2 regions of the Aeromonas media genome follow, and region 1 is predicted to be linked to the other one. Evidence: predicted binding sites of a transcription regulator. Region 1 holds the regulator's gene; the other holds the start of a gene.
What was found. The regulator LexA, encoded in region 1, represses DNA repair genes until DNA is damaged. The targets are predictions, from matches to a motif close to ANCTGTNTNNNNANACAGNT.
Positions count from the first base shown of each region.

Region 2: a site for LexA is predicted at 1,039-1,058, ahead of ruvA (Holliday junction branch migration protein RuvA). Genes of this name have one in related genera too.

Region 1 is NZ_CP075564.1:93,601-101,473, forward strand. Features, by position in the region: gene KI797_RS00430 (hypothetical protein) at 1-102, opposite strand, end outside; gene KI797_RS00435 (flagellar basal body-associated FliL family protein) at 118-552, opposite strand; gene KI797_RS00440 (chorismate--pyruvate lyase family protein) at 698-1,249, shown strand; gene ubiA (4-hydroxybenzoate octaprenyltransferase) at 1,246-2,109, shown strand; gene plsB (glycerol-3-phosphate 1-O-acyltransferase PlsB) at 2,174-4,597, opposite strand; gene lexA (transcriptional repressor LexA) at 4,802-5,428, shown strand; gene KI797_RS00460 (hypothetical protein) at 5,888-6,097, shown strand; gene KI797_RS00465 (SCO family protein) at 6,311-6,937, shown strand; gene KI797_RS00470 (MATE family efflux transporter) at 6,966-7,873, shown strand, end outside.
Region 2 is NZ_CP075564.1:672,095-679,967, reverse strand. Features, by position in the region: gene ruvB (Holliday junction branch migration DNA helicase RuvB) at 1-295, opposite strand, end outside; gene ruvA (Holliday junction branch migration protein RuvA) at 371-985, opposite strand; gene KI797_RS03250 (proline--tRNA ligase) at 1,242-2,966, shown strand; gene KI797_RS03245 (SDR family oxidoreductase) at 3,061-3,741, opposite strand; gene KI797_RS03240 (TIGR04219 family outer membrane beta-barrel protein) at 3,882-4,511, opposite strand; gene KI797_RS03235 (copper chaperone PCu(A)C) at 4,604-5,044, opposite strand; gene KI797_RS03230 (enoyl-CoA hydratase-related protein) at 5,134-5,889, shown strand; gene KI797_RS03225 (DUF2753 family protein) at 5,882-6,310, opposite strand; gene KI797_RS03220 (CatB-related O-acetyltransferase) at 6,603-7,268, shown strand; gene KI797_RS03215 (ParB-like protein) at 7,305-7,873, opposite strand, start outside.

The sequences.
Region 1 (7,873 bases):
GATCTCGTGACGGCGCCATTCACACAGCGTCTTGTGGCCCATGACGATGACTTCCTCGACAGTGAATGGGAGCGGTAGGGAGAGCAGACTGCCGGTCGGCACCCTGCCCGTTGTTCATTACTGATAAAGATACTTGGTGAAAATGAGCTCGCGTACCGCCTTCTTGCCGGTCTCTCTGACCAGCAGTTCGTTGACCTTGCCCTCGCACTCCTTGCGCAGCTCTTCCCGGCTCACCAGGGACTTGATCTGGGCGCCCGTCTTGCTGCCAATCAGGCGGATGATGGCGTCGCGGATCAGGGGGTCGTGCTGCTCCAGCAACTTGAGATCGGCGGCATTTTCGGCCATCAGCTCCACCGTCACCCGCACATACCCCAGGGTTTTGCCATCGCCGAGGTAGTTGGTGATGATGTCCGGATCCAGCGCATGATAGGCGAATCCCGGCTGGACGGCGGCGGAGGCCGGATCGGCGGCCGCGTCCTCATTGGCGAAGGCGTGGGTATTCAACAAGGTACAGCCCAGGGATAACACCAGCAGAATTCTGAAGATCTTCATCAAGATGGCTCGGCAGCGACGGATGCCCCATTTTTGATGCTGCCATCGGGGCCGTCAAGCACGGATGTTCTTACAATTCGCCATTGATTTACGGATAATAAACGGGATTTTAACCTGACAACGGAAATCTCCGGATGGTGAAGCTGTGAAGTCCGAGTTGACTGTTCCCCTCATCCAGCTCGTCCCCTGGCGGACACCCGCAGAGTGTGACCCCCCCGAGGCACTGTGCCCCTGGTTGCTGGAGGCCGACTCCATGACCCGGCGCCTGCGGCGTTACAATAGTCACCTCTCGGTGCAACTGCTCGGCAATCGTAGCGTGTCGCTGGGAGCGGACGAACAGGCGCTGGTGGCCGTTGCCGATCCCGTGGGGATCTGCCGCGAGGTTATCCTGCACGGTGATCATGGGCCGGCCATCCTGGGCTGGACTCTGTTTGCCGAGGCGGCGCTGCAGGCGGGCGGTCTGCAGGATCTGGGGGAGCAGCCATTGGGGGAGCGTATCTTCGGTGATGCACCGGCACGGCGGGATCACCTGCAACTGGCCTGCTTCGAGATCGCGAGCAATCCCTGGTGCCAGGCCGCGACCGTCTGGGGGCGCCGCTCCCGTCTCTATCTGGGGCAGTGGCCCTTGCTGGTCCACGAACTCTTCCTGCCCTCGCTATCGTCTCATTCGCTGCCATCGCATAAGGAGCTGGAGTGAAGCTGTTAACCAAGGAGCGGGGACTGGCCTATGTGCAGTTGGCCCGCATCGACAAGCCCATCGGCACCCTCTTGCTGCTGTGGCCGACCCTGTGGGCACTTTGCCTTGCGGCGGGCGGGCTGCCGGACCCCTGGATCCTGACCGTGTTCGTGGTGGGGGTCTTCCTGATGCGCTCTGCCGGCTGCGTCATCAATGACTATGCGGATCGCAACTTCGACGGTCACGTGAAACGCACCGCCGGGCGACCACTGCCCATGGGGCGGGTCGACGCGCGGGAGGTGCTGATACTGTTCGCCGTGCTGGCGCTCGTCTCGTTCGCCCTGGTGCTGACCCTGAACCCGCTCACCATAGGGCTGTCGTTCGCCGGCCTGCTGCTGGCGGTCTGCTACCCCTTCATGAAGCGCTTCATTCCGATCCCGCAACTGGTGCTCGGGATGGCCTTCTCCTGGTCCATTCCCATGGGCTATGCGGCCCAGGCCAACGCCCTGCCGCCGGTTGCCTGGCTGCTGTTTCTCGCGAATCTGCTGTGGACCATTGCCTACGACACCCAGTACGCCATGGTGGACAGGGACGATGACCTCAAGCTCGGACTCAAGTCGAGCGCCATCCTGTTTGGCCATCACGACAAGCGGATCATCGGCGTGCTGCAACTGGCGACCCTGCTGATCCTGTTGGGGGTGGGTCAGCTGATGGCGCTCGGCTCGGGTTATTACTGGGGTCTGCTGGGGGCGGCAGCGCTGTTCGTCTATCAGCAGCGGCTGATCCGGGAGCGCCAGCGGGAGGCCTGCTTCCAGGCCTTCCTCAACAACAACTATGTGGGAGCCTTGGTGTTGCTCGGGGTGATCGTTCACTACCTGTAGTCCTGCCCCGCTCAGATGAAAAAGGCCGCATGATGCGGCCTTTTTGTTGACGGTTCGACGGTGATCAGAGCCGGTTGCCCGCCTGTATGGTGCGGCGGATCTTGTTGCTCAGCAGCGGCACTATGTTGTCGGCCAGCGCCTGGAAGCGGCCGAGATCCGGCTTGCAGCCGGTGTCCAGATAGCCTTCGCTGCGCAGGGTGTGGATCAGGGTGCTGAACAGCTTCTGGTCGAAGAACTCGGGGGCGTTGATGCCGTGCAGGGTGCCGAGGCGCTCCGCCATCATCAGGCCGTCCGCCTCCAGCTGCTCTGCCTCGATGCGGGGCTGGGCCAGCACCCGGGTCAGCACGATGGCGTAGCGCTGCAGCGTCTCCTGAATGCTCTCGGCCAGCAGCAGCAGGCGGGTCTGGTTGACCGGATTGACCCAGAAGCCACCGTCGCGGGCCTCGATCAGCTGCTGGCGTTGCAGCTCGGCCAGCAGGGCATCGACCAGCTCTGGCAGCTCCTCCTCTTGGTAGCGCAGGAACAGCTCCGTCTTGAGCAGCGGGTAGATATCGATGCAGCGGGCAACGAGTTCGCTGCGGGAGATCCCCTCGCAGCGTTCGATCAAGGCCGCCACCAGGGAGGGCATGGCGAACAGGTGGAGGATGTTGTTGCGGTAGTAGGTCAGCAGGATCGCCTGATAGCGGTCCAGGCTGATGATCTGCCCGAGCTTGTCCTCACTCACCTCGAACTTGTTGAGCTCCATGGCCTGCTCCAGCAGGGTCTTCGCATCCTCACCCGGTAGGGTGCTCTGGGGGCTATAGGGCACCTGCTTGAGCAGGTCAAGATAGGTATTGAGCTGGGCCTGCAGTTCGTCCCGGGTCAGGGCGTGGCGCTCGGCGGCCAGCAGCGCCAGGGCACTCAGAGTCAGGCCGTTGACGGCGGCGGCATCGTTGATGCGGGTCATCATCAGCTCGGCCAGCTGGTTGACGGTGGGGGCCATCCACTCGGGGCGCTCCTCGCGGCCAATGCTCTCCTTCCAGTGCGGCACGTGCTCGCCGAGGTAGCTGTTGAGGGTCAGCGGCTCGCCGAAGTTGACGAAGCCACGGCCGTAGTTGCGCAGCTTGCGCAGTATGCCGAGCACCTGCAGGAAGCTCTCCTTCTCCTTGCGGCTGCCCTTGAGCTCGTTGTGGTAGGTGTTCACCTCCATCACGTGCTCGTAGCCCAGATAGACGGGCACCAGGGTCACCGGCCTGTCCAGCCCGCGCATCATCGCCTGCAGCGTCATCGCCAGCATGCCGGTCTTGGGGGGCAGCAGACGGCCGGTACGGGAGCGACCCCCTTCGGTGAAGAACTCCACCGAGTAGCCCTTGGCAAACAGCAGGTTGAGGTATTCCCGGAATACCGTGCTGTAGAGCGGGTTGCCCTTGAAGGTGCGGCGAATGAAGAAGGCACCGCCGTGGCGGAAGATCGGGCCCGCCGGCCAGAAGTTGAGGTTGATGCCCGCCGCGATATGGGGCGGCACCATCCCCTGATGGTAGATGACGTAGGAGAGCAGCAGATAGTCCATGTGGCTGCGATGGCAGGGGACGTAGACGATCTCGTGCCCTTCCTGGGCCAGCTGGCGTACTTTCTCGGCGCCGTTGACCGAGAGGCCGCGGTAGAGCTTGTTCCACAGCCAACCGAGGAAGCTCTCGCCGAGGCGGATCAGCCGGTAGGAGAAGTTGGAGGCGATCTCGTCCATGTAGCCATGGGCGCGCTTCTGCGCCTTCTCCAGGCTAATCCCCTCCCGCCTGGCCTCTTCTTCGATGGCCTGCTGGATCACGCTCGACTCCAGCAACTGCTTGAACAGCAGGTTGCGGTTCGGCAGCTTGGGACCTGTGGCGGCGAGCTGCTGGCGGCTGAAGTGGGTGCGGGCCACCCGCGCCAGCTTGTGGGCGATGGCCTCGTCGGTGCCGTGCTTGTCCGCCATGTAGCGCAATGAGAGCGGCGGGGAGAAGCGCACCAGGTTTTCACGCCCCTTGAGAATCACGATCAGCGCCTTCTTGAGCCGGTTCGGGGCCAGACTGCTGATGATGTTCCAGCCGGAGGCCTCCTCGCCTTCCCGGCCGGGGGCTCGGCCCCAGAACAGGGTGACGGGCACCACCTGGATATCCAGCTCGGGATCCTGCTTGTGCAAGTCCAGCAGCTGGTGGAACTCCTGCAGGAAGGGCAGTGGCTTGTTGCGCGTGCCAAACAGAGGAGGTGGACGATCCAGACAGACGTAGCGCGGCAGCAGCTGGCCACCCAGCTCCAGCGGCGTGAACGGGCCGGGCAGGCCGAGATCCTCACAGCACTGTTGCAGGGTCATCAGGTCGGTGCTCGAGCTGGTCTTCAGGGCATAGACGATGGGTCTTGCCGGATCCAGCTTGAGCTCCGTGATGGGATTTTCCGGCAGGCTCTTGTGATTGACCAAGCCACGGACCGGCCATTGCAGGATGGCTCTGGAAATGTTCTGTCCAAGGGACATGTGCGTCTGCTCTCCAAAAAAATGCGGCGTGAGCATAGCAAATCACCGACGGCTTGTCGCCGAGAGGTAGGATGAGTGCCTTTTCAGGATAGAAGGTGCGGGATTTTTGCGACAAGGTGAGGACAAATATCAGCAACGCCTTGCCTTGGCCACAGCACTGTATATACTGCCAGTGTGCTGTATAAAAAGACAGGTGCCTATGCTATGAAACCCCTTACCCCCCGCCAGGCTGAAGTGCTGGAGCTTATCAAGGCGAACATGAGCGAGACCGGCATGCCGCCGACTCGCGCCGAGATCGCCCAGAAGCTTGGCTTCAAGTCGGCCAATGCGGCCGAGGAACATCTGAAGGCCCTGGCCAAGAAAGGGGTCATCGAGATCATGCCCGGCACCTCCCGCGGCATCCGTCTGCTGCTCGAGGAAGAGGAGGCCGCGCCAGAAGAGAGCGGCCTGCCGCTCATCGGCAAGGTCGCGGCCGGTGAGCCCATCCTGGCCCAGGAGCACATCGAGAGCCACTATCAGGTGGATCCCGCCCTGTTCCACCCGCGGGCAGACTTCCTGTTGCGGGTGCAGGGCATGAGCATGAAGAACATCGGCATCATGGACGGGGATCTGCTGGCGGTGCACAAGACCCAGGAGGTGCGCAACGGCCAGGTGGTGGTGGCGCGTCTCGATGAAGACGTCACCGTCAAACGCTTCCAGCGCAAGGGCAGCCAGGTGTGGTTGCTGCCGGAAAACGAAGATCTCTCCCCCATTGAGGTGGATCTCTCCAGCCAGCATCTGACCATCGAAGGGCTGGCGGTCGGGGTGATCCGCAACGCCGACTGGATGTAGGCATCGAACATGCCAAGGGGCCTCCTGCGGGAGGCCTCTTCGTTTTTGCGCTTTTCCCCGCTCCCCTTTTCTCCCCGATCCCCGCCATTGCCACCGCCCAGATTCGCCGCAAACAGTACCGCCACGCATCATGCATTTCGGATATATCCTTTGAGAAGGCCCGCAGTGTCATGGCCGGATAACCGCCATGACCTTGAGTGTACTGCCAGGTCAGCATGGATCGCAGGGATGCATCACCGCTGAGTCGGTGCGGGACAAGAAAGGGAGAGTCGTCAGGCAGTTGGACGACTCAATACAGTCAGTACGCGACGGTGTTCGGTCTGCCTCCTGATGGCGGGAACACTGGTCGGCGTGGCCTGTTGAGCAAGGAGGACAGGTATGGCTTCAAGCTCACCGTGGGATCCGGGTCCGGCTGCACCCCCCGTATCCTCCATCACCCGATTCATCAAGGGCAGTCGGATGACGTGGTTTTATGCGCTCTGGGTGTATCACAAGGGAGATGGCTGGACCATCTGGCTGGGGTGCCCCAAGGACAAGATTGTCCGCCTGGTTCGTCTGTTTCGCCGCCACCACGACATCGGTTTGCCAGATGCACCCTGGACGGCCCCGGTCATCCCGCTGCGCGCCACGATCCGACGCCCCCAGGGGCTGCGCAGACTGCGACCCTGAGCCCGCTCTCCGAACCGTGTGTGAGCCCCACCTGGTGTGGGGCTTTTCTTTATCTTGTGATTATCGGGAGATAGCACCTGTTTCGTCCCTGTAAGGCCCTTTCCGGCCCGGTATCCGGACTCGGGACTAGGCAGAAACGGGGCCGAGCGGGTTACAATAGCCCTTCATTGGCCCCGCCATTCGGCTGGTTGAACTAGCAAGGTTTTGTTTTATATGGTTAAACCACGTTTTTCTCTGCTGTTGTTGCTCTTCGTCGGCAGCATAATGGCGGCCTATTACTGGAGCCAACCCTCCCTGCCTGAGCAGGCGGATTATTATCCGGTAGGACGTGACATCAACCCCTTCACCCTCACGGATGGGGATGGGGAGCCCTTCACTGCCGCCAATCTGGCAGGGCACTGGACCTTCCTGTTCATTGGTTACACCTATTGTCCCGATGTCTGCCCGACCGCCCTGGCGGATCTGCGTTCCATCTACCCGGATCTCAAGAAGATCGAACCCAGCAGCCAGGTGGTCTTCATCTCGGCGGATCCCCAGCGGGATGACAGCGCCCGTCTCAAGAGCTATACCGCCTTCTTCCATCCGGAGTTCAAGGCGGCGACCGGTACCCACCGTGCCCTCTTCCCCCTGGTGCGCAACCTTGGTCTCGTCTATTCCATTGTGGAGAGCGAGCGCAAGGATTACCTCATAGACCACTCGGCCTCGATCGTGCTGATCAATCCCGAGGGGAAGCTGGTGGCCATGTTCCGCCCCAAGGTCGCCCCGGGTGAAGTGGCCCATGTGGATATGCAGACCATGGTCTCCGACTTCGCCCGCATAGTGCGGCTGGCCGCCGAGTGAGTTGCCAGTCTCGATCGTGCTTAGCTTGATGCCGTCCTGGCTCAGGGATCCTCGCCGCCACCGTGCCGTGTTTGCCCTGGCCCTGCCCATGGTGTTCTCCAACGTCACCACCCCCTTGCTCGGCCTGGTGGATACCTGGGTGATCGGTCATCTCGGGCAGGCCTGGTTTCTCGGAGGTGTCTCGGTCGGGGCGACGCTCATCAACCTCCTGTTCTGGCTGCTCGGCTTCCTGCGCATGTCCACTACGGGTCTGACCGCCCAGGCCCAGGGCGCCGCCAGCGCCGAGGGGCAGCTGGACACCCTGGCGCGGGCGCTCGGCCTCGCCGTCGGGCTGGGGCTGGCTCTGCTGTTGCTGGTGCTGCCTTTCTTGCCGGCCATCATAGGGCTCAGCGGGGGATCCCCCGAGGTGCAGGTCTATGCCGGAGACTATGTCTCTGTGCGGATCTGGAGCGCGCCGGCGGCCCTGTGCAACCTGGTCATCATGGGCTGGCTGCTGGGCATGCAGGATGCGCGCAGCCCCATGCTGCTGCTGATCCTGAGCAACCTGGTGAACATGGTGCTGGACGCCTGGTTCGTGCTGGGGCTGGGCTGGCAGGTCAGGGGGGTGGCTGCCGCCTCCTTGTTGGCGGACTACTGCTCGCTCGGGGTGGGACTCTGGCTGGTGAGCCGCCGTCTGCGCCATCTCCCGGCCGAGGTGTGGCAGAGCGCCTGGCCGCGCTGGTGGCAATGGCCTGCGGTGCGGCGGCTGCTCGGCCTGAATCGGGACATCTTCATCCGCTCCCTCTGCCTGCAACTCTGTTTCGCCTTCATGACCCTGCAGGGGGCCAGGTTGGGGGACGTGGCGGTAGCCGCCAATGCGGTGCTGCTCAACTTCCTGATGTTGATCTCCTACGGGCTGGATGGCTTTGCCTACGCGGTGGAAGCCATGGTGGGGCG
Region 2 (7,873 bases), 580 kb from region 1:
CCGCGAGATCCCCCGCCTTTTCCAGCACGGGCCCCGAGGTGGTCTTGATGCTGACCCCCATCTCGTTGGCGACGATGTTGGCCAGCGTGGTCTTGCCGAGCCCGGGCGGGCCGAAGATCAGCAGATGATCGAGGGCCTCCCCGCGCTGGCGGGCGGCTTCGATGAAGATCTCCATCTGGTCACAGACGTGATCCTGGCCGGTGTAATCCGCCAGCTTCCTGGGCCGGATGGCCCGATCGATGACTTCGTCCTCGCGGGCGGCGCCGGCCGAGATAAGACGATCCGCTTCAATCATGGGCTACCTCACGCTCTGCGTCCCCACTGCCACCGTCGAGTGATGCAGGATGATCCGCTTGCTTCATTGTCATTCTCACACCAGGCTGCGCAGGGATTCGCGGATGATGGCTTCGACCGACATGCCTTCACTGGCCACCTTGGCCACGATCTGGCTCGCCTGCTGGGGTTTGTAACCGAGCGCCACCAGAGCGCTGGCCGCTTCTTCGCTCGCATCGGGCGCACGCAGCTGGCTCTCCTGGGCAGGCAGGGTGATTTCCGCAGGGGAGAAGAGATCGTGGCTGACCCAGCCTTTGAGCCTGTCTTTCATCTCCACCACCAGCCGCTCGGCGGTCTTCTTGCCCACCCCGGGCAGCTTGACCAGAGAGCTTATCTCCTCGCGCTCCACACTCAGCACGAACTGGGTGGCGGTCATGCCGGAGAGGATGGCCAGCGCCAGCTTGGGACCGACTCCGTTGGTCTTGATCAGCTCGCGAAACAGCGCCCGCTCCTGCTTGTGGTTGAAGCCATACAGCAGTTGAGCATCTTCGCGTACCACGAAGTGGGTGTGAATGACTGCTTCCTTCCCGAGTTCGGGCAGATCATAGAAGCAGCTCATGGGCATATGCACCTCATAACCCAACCCCCCCACTTCGATCAGGACCTCAGGGGGTTGTTTCTCGATGATGACGCCTCTCAAGCGACCGATCATGTTCTCTTCCTCGCCACGCAGACTCTTGCAAATTGGGTCATAGCATAAAGAATAACTGGATAAGTATCCAGCATAGGGCTTGCCCCGCGATCTCCCGCTCGCCCTCCCCTGCCCAGGCTCCAGGGCCCGTGCCAAAGCGGCCCCTTTCCCTCCGCCTGACTGAATTTAGCCCTTGGGCCACGGGGCTCAGCCTGTTAAAATTCCGCACTTGAAATTTTCCAGGGCCAAGGGCCCGAACTAGCGAAGGTCTACCGCGATGCGTACCAGCCAATATCTGCTTTCCACTCTCAAGGAAACCCCCTCCGACGCTGAAGTCATCAGCCACCAGCTGATGCTGCGCGCCGGGATGATCCGCAAACTGGCCTCCGGCATGTACGCCTGGCTGCCAACCGGTCTGCGGGTTCTGAAAAAAATCGAGAACATTGTTCGCGAAGAGATGAACAATGCTGGTGCCATCGAAGTCTCCATGCCGGTGGTGCAACCCGCCGAACTGTGGCAGGAGTCCGGCCGCTGGGATGACTACGGTCCCGAGCTGTGCCGTCTGACCGACCGCCACAACCGTCCCTTCGTGCTGGGCCCGACCCACGAAGAGGTGATCACCTCGCTGATCCGTTACGAAGTGAACAGCTACAAGCAGCTGCCGCTCAACCTCTACCAGATCCAGACCAAGTTCCGCGACGAAGTACGCCCCCGTTTCGGCGTGATGCGTGGCCGTGAATTCCTGATGAAGGATGCCTACTCCTTCCACATCGACAAGGAGTCTCTGGTCGATACCTACGAGAAGATGCACGCCGCCTACTGCAAGGCGTTCACCCGCATGGGTCTGAACTTCCGTCCGGTGCAGGCCGATACCGGCTCCATCGGGGGTACTGGTTCCCACGAATTCCAGGTGCTGGCCGAGAGCGGTGAAGACCTGATCGCCTTCTCCGACAGCTCTGATTATGCCGCCAACATCGAGATGGCCGAAGCGCTGGCGCCGGCGGGTGAGCGCGCAGCTGCTACCGCGGCCCTGACCAAGGTTGCTACCCCGAATGTTCACACCATCGACGAAGTGGCCGCCTTCCTGAACGTGGCACCGACCGCCATCGCCAAGACCCTGCTGGTACTGGCAGAGGAAGACGATCACGGCAAACAGGCCGTCATCGCGCTGGTACTGCGTGGCGACCACGAGCTGAACGAAATCAAGGCCGAGAAACTGGCTGGCGTTGCCAACCCGCTGACCTTCGCCAACGACGAGCAGATCAAAGCTGCCGCCGGTTGCGATGCAGGCTCCATCGGCCCGGTCGGCTTTGCCGGTCGCATCATTGTCGATCGCAGCGCTGCCCAGCTGAGCGATTTTGTTTGCGGTGCCAACGAGACCGGCTTCCACCTGACCGGTGCCAACTGGGATCGCGACATCGCTACCTACGAGGTTGCCGACCTGCGCAACGTGGTGGAAGGCGACCCGAGCCCGTGCGGCCAGGGCAAGCTGCTGCTCAAGCGCGGTATCGAAGTGGGCCACATCTTCCAGCTGGGTACCAAGTACTCCGAAGCGATGAAGGCGAGCGTGCTGAACGAAGGCGGCAAGTCCGTCACCATGGAGATGGGTTGCTACGGTATCGGGGTTTCCCGTCTGGTGGCTGCCGCCATCGAGCAGAACAACGACCAGTACGGCATCATTTGGCCGGAAGCCATCGCTCCGTTCGAAGTGGCCATAGTGCCGATGAACATGCACAAATCCGAGCGCGTGGCCGAGCAGGCACAGCAGTTCTACACCGAGCTGAAAGCCGCCGGTGTGGATGTGCTGTTCGATGACCGTAAAGAGCGCCCGGGCGTGATGTTCGCCGACATGGAGCTGCTGGGCATCCCGCACGCCATCGTCATCGGCGATCGCGGTCTGGACAACGGTGTGGTGGAGTACAAGTGCCGCCGCTCCGGCGAGAAGCAGGAAGTGGCCATTGGCGACATCATTACCATGCTCAAGGCCAAGCTGGGCCGTTAATCCCGACCTCTTCCCGATATAAAAAAGCGCGCCATTTGGCGCGCTTTTTGTTTCTGTGTGCTCTGACGACCACAACCGGATGACGGGCTTCGCCTCAGGGATTGCGACCGATAAAGAGGTCGGTCACGTGGCAGCTGCTTCTGGCTTCCAGTGCGTCGAGCATATAGGCCGCCGCATCTTCCGGGGTCATGAAGCCGCTGAGGTCCACGTGATCCGAGTTATCCCAGAATTCGCTGCGGATCCCGCTCGGATAGAGGTTCACCAGCCGCAGCGGCGAGCCTTTCAGCTCGGCCCGCAAGGATTCCAGAAAGCCGCGCATGCCCCATTTGGAGGCGCAGTAGAGGCTCTCGTTGGCCTTGCCCACCTGCGCGGCGGAGGAGAGCACATTGGCCAGCACCCCGCCTTTCTCGCCGATCAGCCGCACCGTCTGCTGGGCCACCAGAATGGTGGAGATGAGATTGCTCTCCACCACCCGGCGGATCTGCTCGGCGGTATAGACACCGACCGGGCCAAACTCGCCGACCCCGGCGCAGTGGATCACCATGTCGGGCAGGCCGCCCCACTCCACCGCTGCGGCGAAGGCAACGTCGACCTCTTCATGGTGCGCCAGATCGGCAGCGATGCCGATCACCGCGCTGCCGAGCAGTTGTTCCTGCTCCTGCAGTCGCTGATAACGGCGCCCCATCATGGAGACGCGATGACCGCGTTCTACCAGTCCGATGGTCAGAGCACGCCCAAGGCCGGAGCCCGCGCCAGTCACTATGATATGGCCCATATCCTTACCCCTTGGCAATGGACGGTTCTGTCGACGTACCCATCATGGGCTTATTCCAGCCGCTGGGCACGGCTCAGGCCGGAACATGCGCCCGTCACCAGTGATGTGCCACACGTTCGTTGTCCTTAACCGTACCGCCTTTAGAAGCGGAACGCGCCACCGATGAACCAGCCTTCTATCCCCTGATCCATATCGGCGATGTCGATAGCGGCATCACGCCAGCCGGCACGGATCTGCACCGGGATGGAGGGGAACTGATAAGCCGCTCCAAGCCGGTAGTCATAGTGATCGCCGTTCTCGATGCGAGCGTCGCCGAATAAGGAGAAACCTGTGCCCGGCAGCATCACTTCGGCGCCGGTATAAGCCATCAGCTCACCCTCGTCGTAGGATTCGTTCAGGGTGTGGAACTTGCCGTCGTATTGACGACCGGTCAGGCCCAGATCGATCTTGAACAGGTCGTTGTTCAGCAGACGATAGTAGAGGGTCAGATCATAGGCTTCGAGATCGTTGTTGAATGAACCGCCACTGGTGCTGAAATCGGTGATCTCGAACTTGGCGTTCGGTAGCAGGAAGATGTCGTGCTCGACTTGCAGGTAGCCAGTCCAGTTGTACTGGTCATCATAGCTGCCGTTGGCATCCACACCATGGATGCTGCCGCTGCCCTGGGAGTTCCAGCTATCGACACCCGCCGCGAAACGCCAGTCATCGGCAGCCATGGCGGCTTGGCTGAAGAGGGCCAGCAGGCTGGCGGCAATCAAAGTCTTTTTCATCATATCGTTCCCTTGTGGACTGGAAAGGCCATCATTTTACCCGGTGAGCAAGGAATACCTAGAGTAAAAAGCTGAACAAGCGTCCATTAATGTCAGTGCTGCATGCCTTTCATCGGCTCGACCGGCTTCACCGGCAGACTCAGACTGAGGGTTTGACCATCATCCAGGGTCAGCGTCAGCGGGAAGGGCGTGCCCTGGGAGAGCTCACGCACTTCGAACAACATGATGTGGAGACTGCCTGGTTTGAGAACGGCCTCACCCCTGGCCGGGATCTCGATGCTCTCGACCTGGCGCATCTTCATGACGCCATTTTCGTGCAGATGGGTGTGCAGCTCGGCACGGCCAGCGTCAGGGGAGGCAACCGCAGTCAGGGCCACCGGCTTGTCCCCGTCATTCTTGAGCACCATGAAGGCAGCGGTGTTGGGTGAACCCGGGGGGAGCAAGCGCACATAACCGTCGACGGCCTCGACCTTGGCCAGTGCGGGGGCTGCCAGGAGCAGGGCCAGGGTGGAATAAAACGCACGTTTAAACATGGTTGAAATCCTTTTATGATGTTGTTAAACGACGCAAAGCTTACCCCTGTGGCAAGCTTTTGACAGCCCCCGAACACAAGGATTCAGACATGGCCCTCACAATTCTGGCCGAGCAGCAGGATGGCTTGCTCCTCCTGACCCTCAACCGGCCGGACAAGCGAAATGCCCTCAACACCGACATGTACCTGGCCCTCACCGGGGCCTTTCAGCAGGCTGCTCAGGACGAGAGCGTACATGTGGTGTTGCTGCAAGGGCAGGCGGAGTGCTTCACCGCGGGCAATGATCTCGCGGACTTCATGGGCAAGAGCAGCCTGGAAGCGGATGACCCCATCCTGCAGTTCCTCCACACCCTGGCCGACTTTCCCAAGCCAGTGATCGCCGCCGTGGGCGGCCCGGCGGTGGGTATAGGCACCACCCTGCTGCTGCACTGCGATCTGGTCTATCTGGGGGACAACGCCAGGCTGCAACTGCCCTTCGTCGAGCTGGGACTGGTGCCGGAGTTTGCCTCCAGCCTGCTGCTGCCCCGTGCCGTGGGCCATCTGAAGGCGGCAGAGCTGTTGTTGCTGGCGGAGGCCATCGACGCCGGAGAGGCGCTGCGGCTCGGGCTCGCCAACCGGGTGGTGGCCGCCGATACGTTGCTCGCGTTTGCCCGCGAACAGGGGCTGAAGCTCGCGGCCAAAGCGCCGAAGGCGCTGCAAAAGAGCAAGGCGCTGCTCAAGCAGGAGCTCAGGCAGGCGGTGCATTTCGTCATCGAGCTGGAGGCCCGCGCCTTCTCCCTCGCCCTGCAAGGGGAGGAAGCACAGAGCCGCATCGCGCGGCGGCTCGGGCGCCCAGCCGCTAGTTGAGGCGGAACCGGCCTATCAGCTCGCAGCCCTGCACCTTGTCCTGCACCTGGATCAACCTGGCGATCTCGGGGTTGGGGTGGCGCTTCAAGAAGGAGAGCAGAGCGGCGCGGCAGCAGCCTAGCTCGCTGACGAGGGATTCGCACGCCCGGTTCGGGCACTGGGGCACCAGCGCCGTCACCAGCTCGGAGGCCAGCTTGAGATAGCGCAGCTCATAGGCGGGCTCCTCCATGGCGCGCCAGAAGTCAGCCATGCGGTGGCAGGTGGCGACCCGCATGCTGGCCAGTTCGTCCAGATCCCCGGACGCCAGCTCATACACCTCCCCCAGGGCCTGCTGATAGAGGCAGATGGCCGTGCCCAGTGCCCCTATGCCAAGGGCATTCTCCGCCTCCAGCATGTAACGCTGCCAGTTCTGATTCGTCATGGTCCTCTCTCCTGCCGATATGAGTGGAGCCCATATCATGGCCAATCGAGAATAAATATCAACCAGACGCTTTGTGCAGGTTTTGACCAGACGCTCCCCCTCCCCTTGGCATAATCCCTCCTATCCCTTACCATCTGGCCTCTTCTGCCAGGAGCCCTTCTTCATGCAACGACCCCGTTCATCCCAGGCGCTGGGCTGCTCCACCCTGTGCGTGCCCCGCCTGCTGGTCTGGATCTATTAGCTGCGCCAAGCCGCGCATCCAATCCAGATCCATTCAACGAGGAACACAGCCATGACCATCTGCCAACATTGGTCGCAGGTCGAATACCTGCACCTGACGGTGACCAATCCCAACATCTGCCTCAAGGGGCGACACAGCTACTACTCAGGCGCCTGGGACGGTCCCTTCGAAGAGGAAGTCGTACGTTACCTGCACGGCGACAGCTGGAGCCGCTCAGCCGACACCGGCTGGGATCCCATCTGGCACATAGACCGGTTACATCTCGGCGACTATGTGCAAATCGCCGCCGGGGTGAAGATCATCATGGGGGGCAACCACACCCACAACACCAACTTCATCAGCACCTATCCGTTTGCCGAGGTGGAGGCGCTCAAGCGCAGCTATAGACCCGCCGGTGATACCCGTATCGGCAATGACGTCTGGATAGGCATGGAAGCCATGATCATGCCGGGCGTCACCATAGGGGATGGCGCCATCATAGCGGCACGCGCGCTGGTGACTCAGGATGTGCCGCCCTATGCCATGGTAGCGGGCACGCCAGCCAGGGTGATCCGGATGCGCTTTGGCGACGACGAGATTGCCCGGTTGCAGGCGCTCGCCTGGTGGGATTGGCCGGATGACAAGGTGCAGGCCCTGCTGCCGCTGATCCAGCAAGGAGAGGTGGCTCTGCTGGAACAGGCCGCCGCCCGCTGGCAAGGAGCCAGCCAGGAAGAGTGACGCGGGGGCGCCTGGGCGCCCCTTCTTGATCCCGCGTCAGCTGCCGCTGCATGGCGGGTTGAGGCGACACTGCTTGCCGGGATAGCCGGGCAAGGCACTGGCCTTACTGTTGCAGGCCAGGCGCTTGGCCTCGGCGAGGCGATCCGCCAGATTGGCGGCATTGACCGGCTGCCACGCCATCTGCTGGCCAAGCCAGCTGGCCCAGGCGAACTCGACGAAGTAGACCTGATCCTGCTTGCTGAAGTAGCCCGCATCCTGCAGCAGGCCCGCCAGGGTACGGTAGGGATAATCCGGCAACTCACCGATATGGCCGGGCAGCTGTTCCGGAGTGAGCGGCTGACCCCGCTCATCCTTCAGCCAGGCCCAGTGGTTGTTCTGCATCTGGCTCCAGAAACTGCCCCTGTCCTGCAAGCGGGCGATCACCTTGACCCTCACTGCCTTCACCCCCTGTTGCCACAGCGCCTTGGTCAGGTGGTGCCTGTCGACCAGCCAGTAGCCACCATCGGGAGCGATGACGATGGGGATCTCTTTCTTTTTCATCAGCTTGTCGAGCTGCTTCTCGCTCTTGTCCGCCAGTTCCCGCACCGTGGTGTCGACCTGCAACT